4 regions of the Effusibacillus consociatus genome follow, and region 1 is predicted to be linked to each of the others. Evidence: riboswitches for the same ligand, from Rfam matches in the RefSeq annotation. Region 1 holds a riboswitch; each other region holds the start of a gene.

Region 1 (3,476 bases):
ATGACAAGTCCCGTAGAAACGTTCCAGAACGTCGTATTGTCGCCCAAACCTTCGAAGCCGGAACCGTTGTTCGCGGCGGAAGACGTATATTCATACAGTACCTGCGAGATGCCATGGAAGCCGGGATTGCTGATGGCCCCTTTCCCCAAATCCGTCAAAAAGGCGATTGCCGAGGGCGCCAAAATAATAAGCGGGTGAGCTAAAATAGCGATGGCGACTAGTTTCATTTCCCGGGCTTCGATTTTTCGCCCCAAGAATTCGGGCGTACGGCCGACCATCAGTCCACAAAGGAAGACGCCCAATATCGCATACATCAGCATGTTCACCAACCCGACCCCGTCGCCGCCGAACACGCAGTTTAGCATCATTTGCGCCAGCGGCACAAGACCGCCCAGTGGCGTAAGCGTGTCGTGCATGTTATTGACGGAACCGGTTGTCGCCGCGGTCGTAACCGTTGTAAACAAGGCCGACTGCGCAATCCCGAACCGGACTTCCTTGCCTTCCATGCTTCCTTGCGAAGCGTCGATTCCGAGCGCATTCAGTGCCGGGTTCCCCCGCAATTCCGACGTGTACACAACCGAGAGGAAGGCGACAAACAAGATAAGCATCGCGCTGAAGATGACCCATCCTTGTTTTTGATTTCGCGCGAATCTGCCGAATGTATACGTCAATGCGGCCGGAATACACCACATCGACAGCATTTCAATCACGTTCGTCAGCGGATTCGGATTCTCAAACGGATGCGACGAATTGGCACCGAAGAATCCTCCCCCATTCGTTCCCAGGTGCTTGATCGATACGAGGGAAGCCACCGGACCGATCGCGATTTGTTGCGTCCCGCCTTCAAGCGTTGTCGCTTGAACGGTCGGACTAAGCGTTTGCGGCACCTTTAAAGCCACAAGCGCCAGCGTCACGATGATCGCCATCGGGATGAGCAGACGGGTATGCGCTTTGACAAAATCGGTGAAGAAGTTGCCGAGCGTTTTCCCTTTGCTTGTCAAGCCGCGAATGAATGCAATCGCTACGACGATGCCGGATGCCGCCGATGTAAACATCATCATTATAATGACAGCCATTTGTGAAAAATAGGACAGACCCGTTTCACCGCTGTAGTGCTGCAAGTTTGTATTTGTCATAAAACTGATTACGGTGTTGAAGGATAGCGTCGCCTCCATGTTGTCAATACCATTTGGGTTTAATGGCAATCCTTTCTGGATGCGTAAAATGAAGTAACTAACCGCCACCAAAATTACGTTGGTTAATATCAAACTGAGTGTGTACCGTTTCCAGTTCATTTCGGCGCGGTTTTTCAAACCGGTCAGCCCGTAGATCAACTTCTCGACCGGTCCGAATACGCGATCCATCCGGTTGGGCTGATTGGAAAACACGTGAAAGATGTACGTTCCCAACGGTTTGACCAGCAAAACTAAAATCAGAATGACCGCTGCCAGTTGCAAAATGGCCATTTTATGCCCTCCTCAAGACGTTTCATTAAGATTAAAATTTTTCCGGATTCACCAAGGCAAAAATGAGATACAAAAATATAAAAACCGTAAAAGTAATAACGACGATCATGAGTGTTCTCCCCCCGATTCACCTGCAACCCGTCCGCACCAAGCCAAAAATAAGCAAAACAATCCATACGCGCCAGCTAAAGTCAATACCATCGCGATATCCATCATGAATGATCAACCCTCCTCTGGAACAACTATCAGGTATGAATTTCTTTAACGGATTCAGCCTTCTTTATCAAGCAGAAACGAAACATCATCACTTTGGGTGTGAATGACGTAATTGGCACCAAGTCCTTTGTAGACCATTCTTGCATTGCTGCTTCCGGTGATGACATAGATCGACTTGTCTGTCCATGAACGGCAGATCTGAATGTATCTGCAGATCAAGGGCAAACTTAACTCAAACAAGAACACCTTACCCACCGGGAGCTCTGGAATAAGCCAGGTTTCTCGGTCTGTAGTATCGACCGACAGGATGTTTTTTACTCCCAAATGCACCAATCTTGATCTTTCGGTATCATTATTCGTAATCGCGGCAAAAAGCATTTTTTTGATTTGCAACGTTTTGATAAACTGCCCCCCGGTTTTGTTGGGCGCAGAGACGAGTATAAACTCATCGTGAGCTTCCATGATCGATCCCCTCCACCTTGTTCAGGCAACAAAAAAGAAGCTTTCGAAGAGGAACTCTTCGTCAGCTTCTTAGGCACGAAAAAACACCGTGTCTAATCACGACAATTGTTGCCTCTCTTAAAGACGCTTACGAGGTTAGCTGTCGGATTCGGGCGTAAGAGTCGCCCTACGCCGGATTTACCGGCGATTCACCCCATGAAGCCGACAAGACCGGCTTCGATTGGTTCCCCCGCTCCTTCGTGTTAATCGAAGAATTCAGCGATTGAAACGATGATTATCATGTTCACGAAACACCACAGAGGCATAAGCACTGTGGTCGAAACTTACGATCACAAGCTTCATCATCCTCTCTCTACAAGGGCCACACTTTTGAAAAGGGCTGCTTCCGCATTTACGAGTTTTCCTTACGGATTCGGGCGGTGAGAGTCGCCCTGCCCCTGCTTAAGCTTCGTATAAACGGGGGAATTCATCCCTTCCGGATCCGGTTGCCTTGCTCTCACACAAGCACTGATCCGTAGTTGGTTTCCTCTTGTTCCTGAGTCACAATTAAGCAACTGTAAATGAAAAACAATTCAATTCATGGACGTATGTTACTCCGAGATAAAAAAACTGTAAAGTGAAGCATATTGTATATCCGCTTAAAAAGAGTGCTTTATGTTTGGGAATTCATGACCCTGGCAGCAGATCTTCATTATTCTCGTATTTACTCATTATTTTGAGGTTTCTCAATCATTTTTACGAATTTTTTACGCCTAGTACCGGTTTATTTTACTCTTTTTTTACAGTAACCTAGAGAGGAGAGACACAAAAAAGAGCAGGATGTGTTTTGCTATGCATAAATGGAATGCGGTATGGATTTCGTTGCGACCGTACGTAAGCACGACTTTGCTGATCGCTCTCATGACCATGGTATTAAAACCGTTTGGTCTTGCTTTTGATTTGGTCAATATTGCCCTTATCTATTTACTCCCGGTTCTTATCAATGCCGTCTTCGGGGGACTGCGTCCTGCTTTCTACGCGGCAATCCTGGGTGTTTTAGCCTTCGATTTCTTCTTCGTGCCTCCTGTCTTGAGCTTTACCGTGGCAGACTTGCGCTATCTGGTTTCATTCGGCGTTTATTTGGCAGTCGCAGCATTAACGGCCAGCCTGGCGGCCAAGCTGAAGCAGCAGGCCATCTATTCCAAGCAAAGGGAGGCACACACCGCTGCACTATACGCGCTTAGTAAGCAGATGAGCGCGATAGCGGACATCGATTCTATGCTGGACCATTTTTCCCGACAAGTTTCAAAAACCCTGAACTCAGAAATCGCCATCTACTTGGCAGGTGACCGG
Region 2 (3,476 bases), on a different contig from region 1:
ATCCAATTCCACATTCCGGGTCACAAGAAAGGCACCGGGATGGCGAGCGAATTCCGTGATTTTGTCGGATCTAACGCACTTTCGATTGATTTGATCAATATCGCGCCGCTTGACGATCTCCATAGTCCGAAGGGAATTATTCGGGACGCTCAGGAGCTTGCTGCAAAAGCATTTGGCGCTGACTATACATTTTTTACCGTGCAAGGGACAACCGGTGCGATCATCACGATGATTATGTCCGTGGTCGGACCGGGAGACAAAATTCTTGTGCCTCGCAACGTCCATAAATCAGTTTCGGCTGCTATTATTCTGTCCGGAGCGGAACCGGTATTCATGCATCCGGAACTGGATCCGAACTTCGGGATAGCGCATGGGGTTTCTTATGATACGGTTCGCCGAACTCTTGATGAACACCCTGACGCAAAGGGGGTATTGCTCATTAACCCCACTTATTTCGGCATTTCCTGCGACTTGAAATCGATTGTCGAATTGGCTCACGATCGGGGAGTGCCTGTAGTGGTCGACGAGGCGCACGGAGTGCATATTCATTTTCACGAAAAACTGCCTCTCTCCGCTATGCAGGCCGGGGCGGACATGGCGGCAACCTCCGTTCACAAGCTGGGTGGCTCCATGACACAAAGTTCGGTTTTGAATGTAAAAGAAGGTCTGGTCAATCCGGATCATGTCCAATCGATCTTGTCCATGCTGACGACTACGTCCACTTCGTATTTGCTGTTGGCTTCGCTTGATACGGCACGCAAAAACCTGGCGATTCACGGACACGAAATGTTGGAGGAAGCCATTTCCCTTGCTGAATATGCAAGGGATGAGATTAACAAGATGGAAGGACTTTATTGTTTTGGGAGAGAGATCCTGCACAATTCTTCGATTTATGATATGGATCCTCTGAAGCTGACGATTTCAGTCAAAGACCTGGGAATCAGCGGACACGATGTGGAACGTGTGCTGCGGGAAGAATTCAACATTGAAGTGGAACTGTCCGACCTGTATAACATCCTGTGCATCGTCACGGTCGGGGATACAAAAGAAACAGTTGATGCCCTCTTAAAAGCGCTGCGCAGAATTGCGGAACGTCATGTGTACCAAGCGGGCAAACAGATTGTTCAAGTTCACCTTCCGGAGATCCCGAAACTGGCAATGTCCCCGCGTGAAGCTTTTTATTCCGAGACGGAAGTGGTACCATTCGATGAGGCGGTCGGAAGAACGTTTGCCGAATTGGTAATGGTCTACCCGCCGGGGATTCCGATTCTTTTGCCCGGTGAAATCGTCACAAAAGAGAATATTGACTACATTCGGGAACACATCAAAGCGGGCCTGCCGGTTCAAGGACCGGATGACCCCGACATCGAGTTGGTGAAAGTCGTCAAAGTATAACGTGTAACAAGTCGTCTAACGTCCGGAGGGAATTTCCGGACGTTTTTTTCCAACAATCCACTAATGACTCTTTTCATGAACCCTAGTAGAATAGACGGGAATTTGGCAAGCCGAATCGCATCCGGTTTTTGGTAAAAAAAGCATGCGTACGGAGGAACCGGTTAAATGGGGTGAATCGCGATCAGCGGGGAATAAGTTCCCTGGATTCGCGCGGGAACCTTCTCCCGAACCCGTCAGCTAACTTCGGAGGCTTGGAAGGAGTGTCGAAATTGAATATGAAATTTCCTTGGAAAAAGGGATCACTGGGTGCCCTTATCGTATCTGCATTGCTCGTGAGCGGTTTCACGGTGAATGGAGCCTGGAACAGTCAAGCCCAACCCGCTGAATCAAGTGCTGCCAAAGCCGAGGCCGACAACCGGCAACCAACAACGGAATCACAGCAAGCGGTGCAACAAACAGACAATGGTGAGCCTGCAGAGAACTCGGGTCAGCAGCCGACGCAAGTCGCTCCGGTTCTGGCGAGCCGCAGCGGAATGTCCGAACCGAAAGCGTCCGTTCCACCCAAACAAACCTCTTCCACCGGATCCGGGTCTTTAACAATGAAAGCCACCGCTTATGGTCCAGCCAACATTAACTGGAAATATGGTGGCAAGACTTATACGGGGACGACTGTAAGACAAGGAGTAATCGCAGTGGATCCAAAAGTGATTCCACTGGGAACACGAGTATGGGTTTCAGGCTACCAGCATCCGAATCTTCCGGCCAATGGTTTCATGGCTGTCGCTGAAGACATTGGCGGGGCGGTTCGCGGAAATCGAATTGATATTTATATCAATGCAGATGCACAAAGCCTGAAGAATTTTGGAGTTCAAAACGTTCAAGTGCGGATTCTCGGGAAATAACTCGAATCCGGATATTGGGGTCTGCCCATGCAGGCCTTTTTTTATTGCCTCCGAAAAGCAGTGAATGAAATATTTTCCACAGGCAAGGGTATTCTAACTGGATAAAAGGTGCGTCCGAGGTGATTAGCAGATGCCGATCCGAGTCATGCATGTCGTTCGACCGGCTGATGGAGGCATGCGGGAGCATGTAAAACAACTTATCTGGGGGATGCCGCACGATCAGATTGAGCCGATCGTAGCATGCCCCGAAGAGTCTGCGTTATTTTGCCAATTGCCTTCGCGGGTTCACAAGATCGCTTTGGAAGTGAAAGACGGTGTAAAACCCTGGGAGGACATGCGATCTGTCATCGCTCTTCGGCAGCAGCTTGAAAGACATCCAATTGACATCCTTCATATGCATGGAGCAAAATCGGCCCTGATCGGGAGAACGGCAGCCGCATTGGCAAAGCGAAAGCCTCGCCTGATCTGCACGGTGCATAATTTTATCCAACCCGCAAATCGTATTCTGCGATCGACATTCGTTACGATCGAAAGAAAGCTCTCAAGCCAGACAGATCGTTACATCGCTGTTTCTAATGCATTGGCTGAGCAATTGCAGCAGCAGATTGTTCGGCGTACGGATAAAATCTCTATCGTATACAATGGTCTGGCGCCCACAAAACAGCGGATCAGCCGAACGGAAGCCCGAAACTTGATGAAAGTCCCGCAGAATGTCGCTGTGATCGGTACGATTGCTCGTCTTATCCCGGAAAAAGGGGTTGCGGATCTTCTGCTTGCTTTTCGGATGCTAACCAATCTCGGGCACGAGGCCTATCTCGTAATTATCGGTGATGGCCCGCAGAAAGAGGAGTTACAGGAGCTTTGTTCCGATCTTGCAGCCCGGATTCGCTGGTTGGGATCTGTAGAGGAAGCTTCTCAATTGATCCCGGGATTTGATCTTTACGTACAGAGTTCCCATCGGGAAGGTTTCGGGTTGGCGGTGTTAGAGGCCATGCGCGAAGGGGTAGCTGTAATTGCAACGAATGTCGGTGGCCTGCCGGAAGTGATCGGAGCCTCAAGGATAGGAATAAATGAGTGTGGTGCTTTAATCCCTGCGCAAAGCCCTGTCATGCTTTGCCAGTATATACAAGAGCTGCTTTGTGATGAGGAACGCAAGTTGGCATTGGGGGATGCGGGGAA
Region 3 (3,476 bases), on a different contig from region 1:
TTTCCCCGGGGAATCCAACAATAATATCGGTTGTCAGAGATACATTCGGCATCGCTGCCCGAATGCGCTTCACCAAATCCAGATAAAATTCCCTGGTATAGCCGCGATTCATACGGCGCAAAATCGTATTGTCACCCGATTGCACAGGCAGGTGAATGTGTTCAACCACTTTTTCGCAACGAGCAATCGTTTGGATCAGCTTATCTGTAAAATTCCAAGGGTTTGAAGTGGTGAAACGAATCCGTTCAATTCCTTCCACTTCATTGCAAGCAGCGAGCAAATCTGCGAAATCATATGCTTTTAAGTCAATCCCGTAGTCATTCACGTTCTGACCCAGCAAAGTAATTTCTTTATAACCTTGCGCAGCCAGCTCTTTCACTTCCGCTACGACATCTTCCAAGAGTCTGCTGCGTTCACGCCCGCGAGTATAGGGAACGATACAGTACGTGCAGAATTTGTTGCAACCATACTGAATATTCACCCAGGCACGGATTCCTTCTTTGCGGAGTTTCGGCAGGTTTTCGACAACGTCTCCCGCTTTCTCCCACACTTCAAAAATCGTTTCTTGCGAATTTCGTGCCCTGTCCATAAGTTCCGGCAACTGGTGGAGATTATGCGTTCCAAACACGATATCAACCCAAGGGTACGTTTTTGCCACCAATTCCTGAACGACTTTTTCCTGCGCCATGCATCCGCACAGCCCGAGGATCAATTCCGGATTGCGGTTCTTAAGCGGCTTCAGGCGACCGATTTCACCAAATACTTTATCTTCAGCGTTCTCTCGAACCGCACAAGTATTAAATAGGATAAAATCGGCCTCTTCATGATTCGGTGTTGATTTGTAACCCATTTCTTCAAGCATACCCGCCATGATTTCCGTATCATGCTCGTTCATTTGACATCCGTATGTCTTAATGTGATATTTTTTGCCTTCTCCAATTTGTCCTACATTTTTGGCGAGAGCCCGATAATCCACACTTTCACGTTCAACCGGCGTTGGACGATGCATATCTCCTTGCTGTTGGGTGAAGTCTTCCAATTGCAGCAAATCGCTCATGGTGACACTCCCTTCCTCCAAATAGTATCTATAGTTGACTAACACTGGTGATTTCCGCAGAAAAAAACCCCGTCTTTACGGGGGTATACCGATTATAGCATAGGTGCGGGCGCTGAATCAAATACTACGAATAGGAGAAAAATTTTACCATGCCTAGAGGAAGGTGATGGAGAATGCGAAGCCGCAATGTTTTAGAAGGAATCAGAAGAATGATGACTGGCCGAAATCAGGATGTGGAAATCTCGGAAGAACTGACCAATGCCTATTTCGGCAACCGGGACGCTTGGCAGCTGGATGACAAGAATCCGGACAGCGAACCGGAAGCAGCCCAACGCGAATAGGACACCCGCTATTTCCGCCCGATCTGTTTCGGGTGGTTTTTTAAGTGCGGGAATAAACACTGCCATTTCCAAGTTATAGGTGGAATTCCATACTTTGAGGGCTGACTCTCCCAAAACGACTGTGTTAGGCTTTTAAGGGTATCAAACAAATTAAGCCGAAGCTCACAATGAGCGCGGGGGATCCATTTTGGGGTGAAACCACGTTGTGGTCGGGCTATCCCTTGACCGAACCCGTCAGCTAACCTCGCAGGCTTCAAAGGGAGAGGATAGGAGTGAAATCAAAGATTTTATTGTCTTTGCTTGCCTTCGGTATGGCTGCATCGATTGCAAGCCCTGTTTCGGCTGCGCATAATGGCACCATGTCACCAAGTGAAGCAATCGAAAAGTACAACAAGTATATGGATGATTACCAAAGAGACGAACTGGTGAAAATTCGCCAATACCGGGAAAAGTACAAGAGCATTGACGGCAGTTTGGCTGACCAAGTGATTGAACGTGCCATCTGGTATATGGAAAACGGATATATGGTGTACGGCCATGGAGTTGATTCTTACCGCAGAAATGGTATTGTCGACTGCTCCGAATTCACGAAGTTGGTTTACGGTGACTTTGGCTTTAAAATGACAGAAGTTGCACGAAAATACAACTCTGTCGGTGAAAGGGTCGACGGCGTGTATGCTCGAAAAGTAAACGGCAAGTGGCAGATTCAAGGAGCGGACAAGCTTCGTCCCGGAGATATCCTCACATGGTGGAAAAAAGATGAAAATGGCAAGTATATTGGACATGTGGCGATCTTCATGGGGATGTTAAACGGGGAACCCGTCGTAATCGGAACTCGTGGTGACGGGAACCCGACAGCTATCGGTATTGTGAACAACTTTGATTACTGGTGGGGAGAACACTTCTATACTGCCCGCCGGGTGCTTCCGGAAGGAGCGTGGACTCCAGGCCGGACGATCCCTGGACACGAAGCGAAGGATCCAGTAATCCCTGAAAAATATGTACTTCCTCCACAAAGAAAAGTTGAAAAGCCTTAAAAATTGTATACCTTCACTAAAAAACCTAGGTTTTCCGGAAACCTAGGTTTTTCTTTCCCTATATAGTAGACATTTTAATAACTTATGGTAACTTGTCTTTCAGCATTATACGGGAACTTATGGCCGGTTCCCCGTCAACGATTTTTTTATGTGATAAATACCAACAAAATTCTAAAATTCGTTGGATTGATAATTTCCGAATGTCAGGTTCATCAAATCTTCCTGGCTTTGCATTTGCCTCAAAAAACCACGGTCTTCCCCATTCATCTACACCAATGTCCATAGACATTTCTCCCAGAATTCCGGGTGTCTCTTCTTCAATTACTTTTGCAAGCTTAAGTGCGCATTCCTTCACATCTTCCAGAATGTAAAATCCTTTTTCATTAAAGGTAGCGACCAATGCTTCTTCCGCTCCCCGAATGACTCCCCCATTCGGGACATGTGTTACGATTCCAAATTGCGGAGCTACGCGGGCGCCAATTCCTGTAACCGACCATTCCCCCCTGCGATTTTTCTGGACCAGGGCACGAAGATCATACATGTGCCCGTCTACCTTTGCTAAGGATACGCCCCTTTGAAGAACGTATTTTTTATATCTGCGGCTGACTGACAGCTTTTCGTATAATCTTCCAATACTCGCATTTTGAATCGATTGTCTTCCATTTACATGAGAGTTTACCAATACGCCGTTCTGAGTATGCTCAATCCGCAAAATCCCTTTCCCCGCATAGCTTTGGACAGGTTTTGCATACAGTTGCCCATACGTTTCAAGCATTTGTTTCAAATGCAAGGGGGATTGCAAGTCTTCGGTTTCGGGAAGCAGATGGCAGGTTTCCGGGTGGCTTCCAACAATTTTATAGAGCTCTCCTTTGTCAAAATACCCAGGATTAAAAACGGGTATTCCAAGGTTTCCAAACCCTTGCAGCAATTGCTGCACTTCAAAACTTTGTTCCACTCGCCTGGCAAGGATCCGATTATAAATTACGGTGGGGAGCGGGCATATAGTTTTTTCCCATGTACCGTTCCACTTATAACCTACAC
Region 4 (3,476 bases), on a different contig from region 1:
CCGACTTTCACAAATGGCTCCGCGTCAGGTGCCGAAGCTTGGTAGAAAGTACCCACCATAGGGGATACTATTTTATGCAATGTCGGGTCCTCTACCGGTGTATCCGCTTTCTTTTTCGTAACTTTCTCAACAGTAACGGGAGTTTCTGCAGGTGTAACAACGACCGGGTTGATAGGTGAAGATGTCGTATATTCTGCGTTCACGGATGGTATCACCAGCGGAGCCGCAACACTCAACTCCTTTTTTATCACCAGCTTCGTCCCAGCCGCTTCGAGATTCAGTTCGGTCACGGAAGTTTCATCAATTAACCGTACAAGCTCACGAATTTCATTCAACTTCAACATTTTGAATTGTCCTCCGGTTTCACGTTCGTTCCGAATTTCGGAATTTAAGTTCCGAATTTTACAATGTCTTTACATGAATATTACAATTCAGCGAATAAAAAAACAAGAGTAAAAAATTAACCCCTCAACTTTTTGACTTTGAAATCGAAATCGAATCCTAATGCATATGAGTTAACCCAAATAAAATGACATGCCTTTATAAAACAGGCATGTCACTTTTGCAGAAATCTCACAATTTTCAATTCAATCCAATGCCACCCTTTCGCCAAATCATAGGGCAGCAGAATGAACGTGCAAAGAAAAGCCACCGGGAGAACCATTGTGAGCCGTAGAGTCCGGTTCTCCACCAGAGAGTGGATCATATCATATTGGATGTTATGCCGGTTTTCTTCCGCGACTTGCGGCAGAAGCTCCGATAACAACTCATGGTAGATACGGCCCGTAGAATTCACCAAGTAGAGAATCAGCCCGCTTACCAGTGCAATCGATACATATTTCCACAATGGAACAACCCCCTTTTCTCAAAGGTGTCTCTTCCAGTCTATGTACCCGGACAAAAAATGGGTTCCATTGAAAGCACAAAAATAGAGCAGCCAGTCGGAAATCCGACTGGCTTGTAATTAGATGCGTTTTGCTCCAATATAGCGGGGTCCCCAGTACGAACTGCTGAAACTGTCAATCTTTACCCCGTGGGAACTGGTTGCCGAAATAAACTGCTGATCCCCGATATAAATGCCAACGTGGGTAGCTCCTTGCGCGTATGTCGTGAAAAACACCAGATCTCCCGGCTGCAGTTCCGAAACAGCAGAGCCTTGTTCGAACATTGCTTGCGATGTGCGCGGCAGTTCAATGCCTTTCTGTGCAAACACATAACGGACAAATCCGGAACAGTCAAATCCTGATGGACTGGAACCTCCCCAAGCATACGGAACACCGACAAATTGTTTTGCGGTTTCTGCAGCATCCGCGTTGGCTGATTGAGCTTGTTTCAACTCCTCCGCTTTCTTTGCGGCCGCTTCCTCAATTTGTGGGGCGGTAGTCGGCCCGACTTTGCCCGTTTCTTGAATCCCGTGATCCTTTTGGAATGCTTTCACAGCACCTTCAGTGATCTCACCATAGTAACCGGTGTTTGAAGGATATGTGAAATATCCCAAAATCCTCAAGTCTTGCTGTAAGGCAACAACTTCTGATCCTTGTGAGCCTTTTTCCAGCAGCTTTTCCCCGTACTTTGTAGCAGCTTCCGCATTTGAAGCGCCAAGGGAGACAGTAACAATTGTCCCTGCAAATACAAGTGCCTTCAGAAACTTATTCAATTTGATTCGATTCCTCCTGAAGCCTCCGAGGTTAGTTGTCGGGTTCGGGTTGAGGTACCCTTCACAAAAAATGCGATTCACCCCATAAAGTAGGTCCCCCGTACTGACAAACACTGTCAGATTCGGCAATATTTCTACTAATCTTTTAAAAAATATCACGAATGATGTCGAACTTCAATAGACTTTGGTCCGAATGACAGTAGTACTTTAGACCTATTTTCTTTTGTTGATCCACTCTAGAATATCTGTCAAAACCTCTTCCTTTTCCGGTTCGTTCACCAACTCATGATACAATCCCGGATAGATCTTTAACTTCTTATCCCGCGAGCCGGCTTTCTCAACAAACGGAATAGCTGCTTCCGGATCCACAATTCGGTCGGCACCCGCCTGCAGGAGCAGCAGCGGCTGTTGAATTCTGCTTGCTTGGAGCATCGCCTGCTGCATCGCCACCTGCAATTCTTCAAACCATCTGATTGAAACCCGGGACTCGTTATAGGGATCTTCGGAATATTTTTTCACCACGTCAAGCGAACGGGATACATCCGCAGCAGCAATGCCATTGGGCATTCGCAGGCGAGGCGTCAATCTTCCAAGCACCCCTGCCAGGTTCCGTTTCCATTGGGGAACCTGCATCTTTAACCTGAGGCATGGAGAACTCAACACCACTCCTTTGATCGGCAGATTACCCGCATCCGGCTCCTGCAAAAAGCGAACCGTTACCAATCCCCCCATTGAGTGTCCAAAAAGAAACACAGACGTGTCCCCTACAGTATTTTTTGTTTCTGTCAGCCAGTTTCGTACGCAGTCAGTGTAATCGGAGAATCGATCAATATGGCCGCGTGTACCCGGGGACTGTCCGAATCCAGGCAGATCTCCGGCAAAAACTGCAATATTCCTGGCGAGAAACCAGTTGATCACGTGTTCATACCGGCCGCTGTGTTCCCCTGCCCCATGAATAAGTAATATTGCTACCCCAGTGGAGCCTTCCGGAATCCATTGTTGAAAATGTAGTCCCTCCATGTCCCGTCCTCCTTTTGTATCATGACATTATTCGAGGAATTTTCTGAAATTCCTGCAACAAAAAGAGCCGGGGGAATTTCCCCGACTCTCTCGTCACACAATATTAGTGCATATCCGCAAGTGCTTTCTGATCCAGCAGAACAATGTGTCGCTTTTCGACATCGATATGGCCTGCCGTTTTAAACTCATTCAGTATTTTACTGGTGGTTTCCCGCGTGGATCCGATCAGGCTTGCCATATCCTCATGTGTCAGTCGAATCCCGATTTTCACTCCGCCATCCACCCGTTGCCCGTGCAGATCTGCCAATTTCAGCAGCAGCCGGGCCAATCGGGTTTGGACGTCATAGAAAACGAGATTCTCGATTTGTTCCTGTACTTCTTCCAATCTCTGTTCCACAATGTGTGCCAGCCGCAAAGAAATCATCGGGTTGCGGGAAATGATTTTCTCGAACTCGTGCTTGTTGATCGCACAAATATAAGCATCATCAAGCGCTTCCGCATAGTACTTGCGCGGTTCATCGCCAAAAATCGCACTTTCCCCAAAGATCGCACCCGGTTCCAAAATCACCAGTGTAAAGTGTTTCCCTGTATCGGAAAGCCGGGAAATTCGAACCCGGCCTTTTTTTAACAAATATACTGCGTTGCTCGGTTCATCGGGGGTAAAAATAAAGTTTCTTTTTGGTACGACAGAAGGTTGACTCCCTTTCCCTAGCTGATCCAGCTCTTCCTGCTCCACCCCTTCGAACAGTTCAAACTCTCGTAATTCGCATACTGAACACAGACTGAGCATCCGTTGTCC

The links. Region 1 has a riboswitch for cyclic di-AMP ahead of ACFO8Q_RS22590 (hypothetical protein). Riboswitches for the same ligand answer to the same signal wherever they lie in the genome.
Region 2: it holds a riboswitch for cyclic di-AMP, as region 1 does, so the genes downstream of both, ACFO8Q_RS01665 (3D domain-containing protein) here and ACFO8Q_RS22590 (hypothetical protein) in region 1, are expected to answer to the same signal.
Region 3: it holds a riboswitch for cyclic di-AMP, as region 1 does, so the genes downstream of both, ACFO8Q_RS03115 (NlpC/P60 family protein) here and ACFO8Q_RS22590 (hypothetical protein) in region 1, are expected to answer to the same signal.
Region 4: it holds a riboswitch for cyclic di-AMP, as region 1 does, so the genes downstream of both, ACFO8Q_RS11080 (C40 family peptidase) here and ACFO8Q_RS22590 (hypothetical protein) in region 1, are expected to answer to the same signal.

Annotation. Positions count from the first base shown of each region.
Region 1 is NZ_JBHSHC010000154.1:104,152-107,627, reverse strand. It holds gene kdpA (potassium-transporting ATPase subunit KdpA) at 1-1,466, opposite strand, end outside; gene ACFO8Q_RS22595 (potassium-transporting ATPase subunit F) at 1,498-1,575, opposite strand; gene ACFO8Q_RS22590 (hypothetical protein) at 1,737-2,144, opposite strand; cyclic di-AMP (ydaO/yuaA leader) riboswitch at 2,254-2,415, opposite strand; gene ACFO8Q_RS22585 (ATP-binding protein) at 2,976-3,476, shown strand, end outside.
Region 2 is NZ_JBHSHC010000013.1:15,302-18,777, forward strand. It holds gene ACFO8Q_RS01660 (aminotransferase class I/II-fold pyridoxal phosphate-dependent enzyme) at 1-1,395, shown strand, start outside; cyclic di-AMP (ydaO/yuaA leader) riboswitch at 1,494-1,663, shown strand; gene ACFO8Q_RS01665 (3D domain-containing protein) at 1,671-2,297, shown strand; gene ACFO8Q_RS01670 (glycosyltransferase) at 2,428-3,476, shown strand, end outside.
Region 3 is NZ_JBHSHC010000016.1:38,837-42,312, reverse strand. It holds gene miaB (tRNA (N6-isopentenyl adenosine(37)-C2)-methylthiotransferase MiaB) at 1-1,057, opposite strand, end outside; gene ACFO8Q_RS03120 (hypothetical protein) at 1,231-1,398, shown strand; cyclic di-AMP (ydaO/yuaA leader) riboswitch at 1,542-1,666, shown strand; gene ACFO8Q_RS03115 (NlpC/P60 family protein) at 1,671-2,435, shown strand; gene ACFO8Q_RS03110 (YheC/YheD family endospore coat-associated protein) at 2,518-3,476, opposite strand, start outside.
Region 4 is NZ_JBHSHC010000093.1:43,251-46,726, reverse strand. It holds gene accB (acetyl-CoA carboxylase biotin carboxyl carrier protein) at 1-344, opposite strand, end outside; gene ACFO8Q_RS11085 (hypothetical protein) at 557-847, opposite strand; gene ACFO8Q_RS11080 (C40 family peptidase) at 965-1,657, opposite strand; cyclic di-AMP (ydaO/yuaA leader) riboswitch at 1,663-1,795, opposite strand; gene ACFO8Q_RS11075 (alpha/beta hydrolase) at 1,871-2,677, opposite strand; gene ACFO8Q_RS11070 (Crp/Fnr family transcriptional regulator) at 2,781-3,467, opposite strand.